Regions from separate parts of the Azospirillum sp. 11R-A genome, predicted to be linked through region 3. Evidence: predicted binding sites of a transcription regulator. Region 3 holds the regulator's gene; each other region holds the start of a gene.
What was found. Region 3 encodes LexA, which represses DNA repair genes until DNA is damaged. Its sites were predicted from a motif close to ATGTTCTANTTTGGTTC; they were not measured.
Positions count from the first base shown of each region.

Region 1: VH569_RS29965 (putative DNA modification/repair radical SAM protein) is a predicted target of LexA. The motif match lies at 1,805-1,821, and genes of this name have one in related genera.
Region 2: VH569_RS25080 (PA0069 family radical SAM protein) is a predicted target of LexA. The motif match lies at 1,820-1,836, and genes of this name have one in related genera.

Region 1 covers NZ_JBCEBL010000032.1:82,575-85,831, forward strand. Annotated here, with positions in the region: gene VH569_RS29955 (nucleotide sugar dehydrogenase) at 1-347, shown strand, start outside; gene VH569_RS29960 (DUF2076 domain-containing protein) at 727-1,410, opposite strand; gene VH569_RS29965 (putative DNA modification/repair radical SAM protein) at 1,849-3,060, shown strand; gene VH569_RS29970 (UdgX family uracil-DNA binding protein) at 3,072-3,257, shown strand, end outside.
Region 2 covers NZ_JBCEBL010000022.1:85,356-88,612, reverse strand. Annotated here, with positions in the region: gene VH569_RS25090 (NAD(P)/FAD-dependent oxidoreductase) at 1-78, shown strand, start outside; gene ahcY (adenosylhomocysteinase) at 333-1,631, opposite strand; gene VH569_RS25080 (PA0069 family radical SAM protein) at 1,863-2,954, shown strand; gene VH569_RS25075 (hypothetical protein) at 3,005-3,257, opposite strand, start outside.
Region 3 covers NZ_JBCEBL010000010.1:3,842-7,098, reverse strand. Annotated here, with positions in the region: gene moaC (cyclic pyranopterin monophosphate synthase MoaC) at 1-74, shown strand, start outside; gene glp (gephyrin-like molybdotransferase Glp) at 79-1,308, shown strand; gene lexA (transcriptional repressor LexA) at 1,520-2,245, shown strand; gene VH569_RS15290 (ComEC/Rec2 family competence protein) at 2,319-3,257, opposite strand, start outside.

The DNA of each region.
Region 1 (3,257 bases), on a different contig from region 3:
CGCGCATCCTGCTGGTCGGCATGGCCTACAAGAAGAACGTCGACGACAGCCGGGAATCGCCGGGGCTGCGGCTGATGGAGATGCTGCTGGAGCGCGGGGCGGCGGTCGAGTACCACGACCCCTTCATCCCCGTGCTGCCGGTCACCCGCGAGCATTCCGCCCTTGCCGGCCGCCGGTCCGTCGAATGGACGGCGGAGCGGCTCGCCGGCTTCGACGCGGCGGTGATCGTCACCGACCATGACGGCATCGACTGGCAGGGCCTCGCCGCCCACTGCCCGCTGGTGGTCGATACCCGCAACGCCATGCGCGCCGTCGAGGGATTCGCCGACCGCATCGTGAAGGCCTGAAGCGCGGGGCGGAGCCGCAGGCGGCTGCAACAGCGTGGAACGTGCCGGGCGGCGGCGTTCCATCGCCAGGGCCGATGGGAAAGACGGCTGGAGAGACGGCTGGAACAGCGTGAAACACGCCGGGCGCTGCCGTTCCATCCGGCAGGCCGGCTGCTGGGTCGGCGGCGGGGCCGGATGGAACGCTGCGGAACAGGGCGGACGGCGGCGTTCCATCGGTCGGGGAAGTCCCCCTCCCATGCCTTGGCACAGGCGATCCTGAACAGGGGGGAGGGGAAGACATGGCGTCGGCTCCGCAACGGTGAGACCGACGCCATCATATAGGAATTTTCTCCGCAATGGCGGCGCTCAGTTCAACGGAGCGCCGCCATCAGGGATGGTCTCACATCTCCTCTTCGCCGCCGAAATCGCCCCAGCCGCTGTCCTCGACCGTCTGTTCGACATGGTCGGTGGCGGCGGTGGCCGCGTCGGTGGCAGCACCGGCGGCCTCGGCCGCCACCGCCTCGCCGCCGGAGAACATGCTGGACAGCGCGCTGCCGATCAGCATGCCGCCGGCGACGCCGGCCGCCGTCTGCATAGCGCCGGCCATGAAGCCGCCGCCGGCCCGCGGCTGCTGGGCATAGCCGGCGACGCGCGGGTCGCCATAGGCGGGCGTGCCGGCAGCAGCCGGCGGACGGCCCCAGGGCGAGCCGGCCGGCATGGCGGCCGCAGGGGCGGCTGCGGCCGGGGCAGAGGCCGGATATGAGGGCTGCGGAGCGGGACGGCTGCTGCCGCCGAACAGGCTGCCGAACAGACCGCCGCCGCCGGACTGGGCCGGGGCGGCGGGAGCGGCGGCCGGGCGCTCGCGCAGCTGGCGCTCCAGTTCCTCGTTGCGGCCCTGCGAGGCGGCGAGGGCCTGCTCCATCATCACGATGGCCTGCGCCATCAAATAGGGGGCGGCCGGCTGGCGGGCGATCCGCTCGCGGATCAGCGCCTCGGCCTCGGGATCGCGCGGGCCGGATTGCGCCTCGGCCTGATGCAGCTTGGCGAACAAGTCGTCGATGATCTGGCGTTCGGTGTGGTCCATGGCGATGCTCGTCTTCATCAAAAGGTTGGGAATGAGGCGGGGGAAGGAGTCAGGGTCTGGGCCCGGCGCCCCGGAGGCGCACGAAGCCGACCGCCCGGAGGGCGGCAAGGCCGACCGCCCGGAGCGGCGGCAAAGCCGTGCGGCGCGCCGGAGGGTCGGCGCGCGTCGCGGAAAGATCGGGAGCAGGGAAAGCCGGAAGCCGGGGGGCGCTGTCTCAGGGGCAAGGGCATCAGTCCCTCCAAGTGCGGTCACGCCCGTCGGCGCAAGAGCAGGTGAAGAGATCCGACATCGCGACCACGTCTAAGTCGCCAGAGGGGCCCGGATCCGGTTGTAGAGCACGTGGCCCCGTTCCGGCCCGCTTTCAAGACACCCCGCTTGCCTTTTCCTTCCGGAAGAACATATTGCGAACATTCTGAAAGGAAGAGGGAAGCCATCGCGGTGGATGACGCGCTGCTCGACAAACTCGAAATCCTGGCGGATGCGGCGAAATACGACGCCTCCTGCGCGTCGTCGGGAGCGAAACGGCGGACGGGCGGGCCGGACGGCATCGGTTCGACCACCGGGGCCGGCATCTGCCACGCCTATACGCCGGACGGGCGCTGCGTCTCGCTGCTCAAGATCCTGCTGACCAACTATTGCCTGTTCGACTGCGCCTACTGCATCAACCGCCGCTCCTCCAACGTGCGGCGCGCGCGGTTCAGCGTCGACGAGGTGGTGCAGCTGACGCTGGGCTTCTACAAGCGCAACTGCATCGAAGGGCTGTTCCTGTCCTCCGGCATCATCCGCTCGCCCGACCACACGATGGAGCAGCTGATGCTGGTGGCGCGCACGCTGCGGCGCGACCATGGCTTCGCCGGCTACATCCACCTGAAGACCATCCCGGAGGCCAGCCCCTGGCTGATCGAGCAGGCCGGGCTGTGGGCCGACCGGCTGTCGATCAACCTCGAACTGGCCTCCGACCGCAGCCTGAAGGAGTTCGCGCCGGAGAAGGACGGCAGCTCGATCAAGGCGGTGATGGGACAGGTCGGCGAACGCATCCTGGAGGCCAAGGAGGAAAAGCGCCGCTTCTCGCCCGCAGGTCAGAGCACCCAGATGATCGTCGGCGCCGACGCCTCCACCGACCTGTCGGTGCTGGAGACCAGCGACACGCTCTATCGCCGCTATGGGCTGCGCCGGGTCTATTATTCCGCCTTCAGCCCGATCCCGGAGGCGAGTTCCGCTTTGCCGGCCAAGCCGCCGCCGCTCCAGCGCGAGAACCGGCTGTACCAGGCCGACTGGCTGCTGCGCTATTACGGCTTCACGGTGGACGAGATCGCCGCCGGGGGCGAGGGCGGGATGCTGGATCTGGGCATCGACCCCAAGCTGGCCTGGGCGCTGAAGAACCGAGAGCGCTTCCCGGTGGACGTCAACAGCGCCGACCGCGAGATGCTGCTGCGCGTGCCGGGGCTGGGCGCGCGGGCAGTCGACAAGATCGTCGAGGCGCGCCGCCACACCACCCTGCGGCTGGAGGATGTGGCGCGGCTGTCGTCGGGGCTGAAGCGGGCGCGCGCCTTCCTGATCGCCGCCGACCACCATCCGGGCGGGCTGACCGACCGCGCCGATCTGCGGCAAAGGCTGGTGGCGCCGCCCAAGCAGCTCAGCCTGTTCTGAGGGGATCGGCCATGCGGCATGTGGAGCTGAGGGACGGCGCCGATCTGGACGGTTTCCGCCGCGCGCTGCGCGGGCTGGTCGCGCTCGGCGCCGATCCGGACGGGGTGGTGTGGAGCGGCGGGGCGGCGCCGTCGCTGTTCGGGACCGCTCCTGAAACCGGGACGGCGCCCTTGCCGGCCGATGCGCCGCCGGTTCCG
Region 2 (3,257 bases), on a different contig from region 3:
GGCTGCTTCGCCATGGGTGTGGCGGCCGGCAAGGGCATGGTGGAGTGGCTGGGGATGAAGACCCCAGGCGCGGATTGACTTCGGCTTCGGTGGAAATTCTGAATGCCGGGGCAACATCGACACGGATGTCACGGATTTAGACACGGATTACACGGATTTTCTTTTGGCTCGCCAAAGCCGACGATCTTTGGATGGAAGCAACCTTGCCGGATAACATCCGTGAAATCCGTGTCGATCTTGTTTGCCTCCGCTGCTCCTCACAAGAGACCTGCACTTCAAAGAAAAAGGGCCGCCCCACAAGGACGGCCCTTCTTTCTTAATCCCGCAACCGCTTAGTAGCGGTAGTGGTCCGGCTTGTACGGGCCGGCGGCGTTGACGCCGATGTATTCGGACTGCTTGGCGGTCAGCGTGGTCAGCTTGGCGCCGATCTTGTCCAGATGCAGGCGGGCGACCTTCTCGTCCAGGTGCTTGGGCAGGACGTAGACCTTATTCTCGTAGTTGGCGGCGTTGGTCCACAGCTCGATCTGGGCCAGCACCTGGTTGGTGAAGCTGGCGCTCATCACGAAGCTGGGGTGGCCGGTGGCGCAGCCCAGATTGACCAGACGGCCCTGGGCCAGGACGATCAGGCGCTTGCCGTCGGGGAACACGACCTCGTCGACCTGCGGCTTGACCTCTTCCCAGACCAGATTGCGCAGGGCGTCGATCTGGATCTCGCTGTCGAAGTGGCCGATGTTGCAGACGATGGCGCGGTCCTTCATGGCCCGCATGTGGTCGAGCGTGATGACGTCGACGTTGCCGGTCGCCGTGACGAAGATGTCGCCCAGCGGAGCGGCCTCGTCCATGGTGATGACCTGATAGCCTTCCATCGCGGCCTGGAGCGCGTTGATCGGGTCGATCTCCGTCACCATGACGCGCGCACCCTGCGAACGCAGCGAAGCGGCCGAGCCCTTGCCCACGTCGCCATAGCCGGCGACCACGGCGACCTTGCCGGCGACCATCACGTCGGTGGCGCGCTTGATGCCGTCGACCAGCGACTCACGGCAACCGTAGAGGTTGTCGAACTTCGACTTGGTGACGCTGTCGTTCACGTTGATGGCCGGAACCTTCAGCGTGCCCTTCTTCATCATCTCATAGAGACGATGGACGCCGGTGGTGGTCTCTTCCGACAGGCCGCGGACGCCGTCCAGCATCTCCGGATACTTGTCGTGCATGATCTGGGTGACGTCGCCGCCATCGTCCAGGATCATGTTCGGGGTCCAGCCATCCGGACCGCGCAGCGACTGCTCGATGCACCACCAGAACTCCTCCTCCGTCTCGCCCTTCCAGGCGAAGACCGGGATGCCGGCGGCGGCGATGGCGGCGGCGGCCTGGTCCTGGGTCGAGAAGATGTTGCAGGAGGACCAGCGCACGGTCGCGCCGAGCGCGGTCAGCGTCTCGATCAGCACGGCGGTCTGGATGGTCATGTGCAGGCAGCCGACGATGCGGGCACCGGCCAGCGGCTTTGAGGCGCCGAATTCCGACCGCAGGGCCATCAGGCCCGGCATCTCGGTCTCGGCGATGGTGATCTCCTTGCGGCCCCAGCTCGCGAGGCTGATGTCCTTGACCTTGTAGTCCGTGAATTCGGCGGCCATGAGGGATGACTCCTGGTGGGCGGTGACGGTCGGGCAGCGGAATTCCAGGCACGCCGGATCCCCGGCCCTGCCGCTGTCATTGGCCATGGATGTATCAGCGCTCCCGGAACCATGCAAGCATAAAGATATCTTTATGTTTGTTCGGCAGCGGAAGCGATGACAGGGCCAAGCGAGGGGGCCACCCCCGTTTGTTCTCTTTACGTTCCATTTTGCCCCGGCTAAGCTGCCGGCATGGACGAGATACGGCGATCCCCGATCAAGGGCCGCGGGGCGGTCAGCAACGTCACCGGGCGGTTCGAACGCGAGACCCGCGTCCTGACCGACGACGGCTGGACCGGCTATGCCGAGAGCGGCAACGAGGCGCTGTCCGATCCGGTCCGCACCAGCGTCTCGCCGGCCTCGGCCAAGTCGATCATCACCGGCAACCAGTCGCCCGACATCCCCTTCGACCGCTCGGTGAACCCGTACCAGGGCTGCGAGCATGCCTGCATCTACTGCTTCGCCCGGCCGACCCACGCCTATCTGGGCCTGTCGCCGGGGCTGGATTTCGAGACCAGGCTGTTCGCCAAACGCAACGCGGCGGAGCTGCTGGCCAAGGAGCTGCGGGCGAAATCCTATGTCTGCCAGCCGCTGGCGCTGGGGGCCAACACCGATCCCTACCAGCCCATCGAGCGGACGGAGGGCATCACCCGCCGGGTGCTGGAGGTCTGCCGCGACTTCAACCAGCCGGTCAGCATCATCACCAAATCGGCGCTGGTGCTGCGCGACCTCGACATCCTGGCGCCGATGGCAGCGCAAGGGCTGGCGTCGGTCGCGGTCTCGGTCACGACGCTGGACCGCGATCTCGCCCGGACGATGGAGCCGCGGGCCAGCACCCCGCCGCGCCGGCTGGAGGCGATCCGCGCCCTGTCGGAATCCTGCGTGCCGGTGGCGGTCCTCGCCAGCCCGATGATCCCGGCGCTGAACGACCATGAGCTGGAGGCCATCCTGGAAGCGGCGGCCGGCGCCGGGGCGACTGCCGCCAACTACATCCTGCTGCGCCTGCCGCTGGAGATCGCCTCGCTGTTCGAGGAATGGCTGCGCGTCCACGCTCCCAACCGCGCAGACCGCGTGCTGAGCCTGATGCGGCAGAGCCGCGACGGCGCGCTCTACCGCTCCGGGTTCGGCACGCGGATGAAGGGCAGCGGCCCCTATGCCGAGCTGCTGCGCCACCGCTTCAAACTGGCCTGCCGGAAGCACGGGCTGGGCGGCCGGAGCTGGCAGCTCGATTGCAGCCGCTTCCGGGTGCCGCCGGCGGCGGGTGACCAGCTGTCGCTTCTGTGAGGGGATGGAACAGCGTGGAACGGAGGGACGGGCGATGTTGCATCGCCGGCCTACCGGCGCCAGGAGAAGGGACCGGCGGCGCGGCGGCTCACCGGGCCGGGGTTGAGGTTGGGATACTCTTCATACTGGTTGAGGGTATAGGGGAAGACGCCCTTCGGTCCCGTCGCCTCCGGCTGGGCCAGGACGGCGGCGACCAGGGCCGGGCTGGGCGGGGTGCGTTCGCGCAGTTCGCCGGGGATGTCGTCGTCGAGTTCGGGGACGGTGACGGCGGGCGGGTCTTCGGGGCGGGGGGCGGGCCGGGGA
Region 3 (3,257 bases):
CCGACGTGCGCCTGCTGCACAAGGCCGGCGGCAAGAGCGGCGAGTGGGGCGCGTCCGCCTCCACCGGAGCCTGACGCCATGATCTCCGTCGCCGAGGCGCGTGCCCGCATCCTGTCGGCCTTCGCCGCCCTCCCGGCGGAGACGGTCGCCCTGCCCGACGCTCTCGGCCGTGTGCTGGCCGAACCGGTGGTCGCCCGGCTGACCCAGCCGCCTTTCCACGCCGCCGCCATGGATGGCTGGGCCGTGCGTGCCGCCGACATCGCCGCCGCGACCGCCGAGGCCCCCGTCCCGCTGCGCCGCATCGGCGAATCCGCCGCCGGCCATGCCTTCACCGGCAGGGTCGGCCGGGGCGAGGCGGTGCGCATCTTCACCGGCGCCCCCCTGCCCGACGGTGCCGACGCCGTGGTGATGCAGGAGGATTGCAGTGCCGACGACGCCACCGTGCGGATCGGCCGCGCCGTGGCCGCCGGCCGCTTCGTCCGCGAGGCCGGCTTCGACTTCACGGCCGGTCAGGAGCTTCTGCCGAAGGGCCGGCGCCTGACCGCGCGCGACATCGCGCTGGCCGCCGGCGGCAATGTGCCGTGGCTGTCGGTCCATCGCCGGCCGCGCATCGCCGTCCTCGCCACCGGCGACGAGATCGCCCTGCCCGGCGACCCGCTGGGACCGAGCCAGATCGTCAGCACCAATGCGCTCGGCCTCTGCGCCCTGGTGACCGCCCAGGGCGGGCTCGCCCACAATCTGGGCGTCGCCAGGGACACGCCGGAAAGTGTGGCGGCCCTGGCGAAGGGGGCTGCCGGCTGCGACCTGCTGGTCACCACCGGCGGGGCGGCGCATGGCGATTACGATTTCGTCCGCGATGTGCTGGCCGAACGCGGCGTGGCGCTGGAGGTGCAGACGGTGGCGATGCGTCCGGGCAAGGCGCTGATGTTCGGCCGTGCCGGTTCGGTGCCGTTGCTCGGCCTGCCCGGCAACCCGGTGTCCACCGGCGTCACCGCGCTCCTGTTCCTCCGCCCGATCCTGCGCGTGCTGCAGGGACTGCCGCCGGAGGACGACCGCCTACCACTGCGCGCCCGCCTGACCGGCGCGCTGAGGGCCAACGACCGGCGCGAGGAATATCTACGCGCCACGCTCGCCGCCGGCCCGGACGGTATCCTGACCGTCACGCCCTTCGCCCGGCAGGACAGCGCCATCACCACCCTGTACGCCCAGGCCGATTGCCTGATCCCCCGCCCGCCCCATGCCGACCCGGAGCCGGCCGGCGCCATGGTGACCGTGCTTCCTTTGACGGATGGGGCACTCAGCATTTAGACTTGAACAGAGCGCCAGGACATGGCGCTTGGACGAAGACTGGAACAGGTGAACACCACCCGGAAAACTGTTTCACCGCGTTCCAAATGTTCCACACAAGTTCTAAAAGAAGCCGATGGGGGGCTTGACGCGCAGCAGGAACCAAACTAGAACATGGAGCAACGTTTAGTTTTTGTTCCATCTTCAGTCTGGCCGAAGCCGGGAGGCATCCATGCTCACGCGCAAGCAGCACGAATTGCTGCTGTTCATCCACGAACGGCTTGGCCAGGGCGGTGTCTCGCCGTCGTTCGACGAGATGAAGGACGCCCTGGGCCTGAAGTCCAAGTCGGGTATCCATCGCCTGATCACCGGACTCGAGGAACGCGGGTTCATCCGCCGCCTGCCCCACCGGGCCCGTGCGCTGGAGGTGCTGCGCCTTCCCGAGGGTCTCGATGCCTCCCGCAACCGGACCGTGGCTTCCAAGCCGAAGTTTCAACCCAACGTCATCAAGGGCGATTTCGCCTTCGCCGGCCGCGATACCGCTCCCCCCGCCCCGACCCCGGCCGCCGCGAACGAGACGGTGCAGCTCCCGCTCTATGGCCGGATCGCCGCCGGTACGCCGATCGAGGCCTTGCGCGACAACAGCGCCTTCGTCGACGTTCCCGCCTCGATGCTGACCGGTGGCGACCATTACGCCCTGGAGGTTTCCGGCGACTCGATGATCGAGGCCGGCATTCTCGACCACGACACCATCGTCATCCAGCGCTGCGATGCGGCGGAGAACGGCACGATTGTCGTCGCCCTGGTGGACGAGGGCGAAGTGACGCTGAAGCGCCTGCGCCGCAAGGGCAACACCATCGCGCTGGAACCCGCCAACGCCGCCTATGAGACCCGTATCTTCGGCGCCGACCGCGTCCGCGTGCAGGGCAAGCTGGTCGGTCTCGTGCGCAAGTACTGAGCTTTTCCTGCCCGACCGCCGATCCCCTCCTCCGTCCCCGCGGCGGATGGGATCGGCGAGGTCCAAGCTCCTCTCACTGTCCTCCGGTCCAGGGCCGATCTCCCCGTAGCCCGCGCACCGTCTCCACCGTCACCCGCTCGGCGGTCACCGTCAGCGCATGCGCGCCTTCATGGCGCAGGGTCCAGCGGTCCACCACCAAGTCCGCCCGGCAACGCCGCGCCACCTCCGCCGTCACCACCGCATCGGCCGCCCCGCAGTCCTCGTCCAGCGCATCCGGCAGCCGCGGCAGGGCCACCGTCTTTCCACGCACCCGGTACAGGCAGCCAAGCGCATCGCAGTCCAGCGACCGCCCTCCCCCGCTCCATCCCCCGTCGGCCGGCCAGGGATCGGCCACCGACCGCTCGCCATCGCGCTCCCTCCAGGTTTCGGTCATCCGCCCGCCGCCCTTGACCGACGCGCTGAGCCGTCCATCCGGCAGCCTGACCGCCATCACTGTCCCGTCGCCGGCCACCAGCACATCCGGCCGCACCGCCAGCATGGGCGAGGCCAGCCCCGCCAGGACCGGCAGCATCCCCAGCCAACGCCACCACCGCGTCCAGAGGCAGAGCCAGATCCCCCCCATCACCAGCAGCGCGAACCCTTCCGCCGGCATCGCCGGCACGGTCAGCGAGGCCCAGGGGAGACGACCGAAGAACTCCGCCGTCCAGATCACCGCCCGGTCGCCCCAGTTCATGGCGATCAGCGCCGGTGCCTCCAGTCCGAAGGGCAGCAGCGCGTAGGCGATCAGGCTCCACGGCATGACCCAGAAGGACGTGATAGGAATGGCGATCAGGTTCGACAGCACGCCATAGAAGGCGATCTGCTGAAAATGAAAGAGCGAAAAGGGCAAGGTCGCCAGCGTCGCCACCACGCTGGTCAGCAGAATCCCGCCGACATAGAACAACCCGCGCACGATCCATCCGGCATCGCGCCGCCACTCCGCCAGCCTGACGCTGCCCTTCTCGAACGCGGC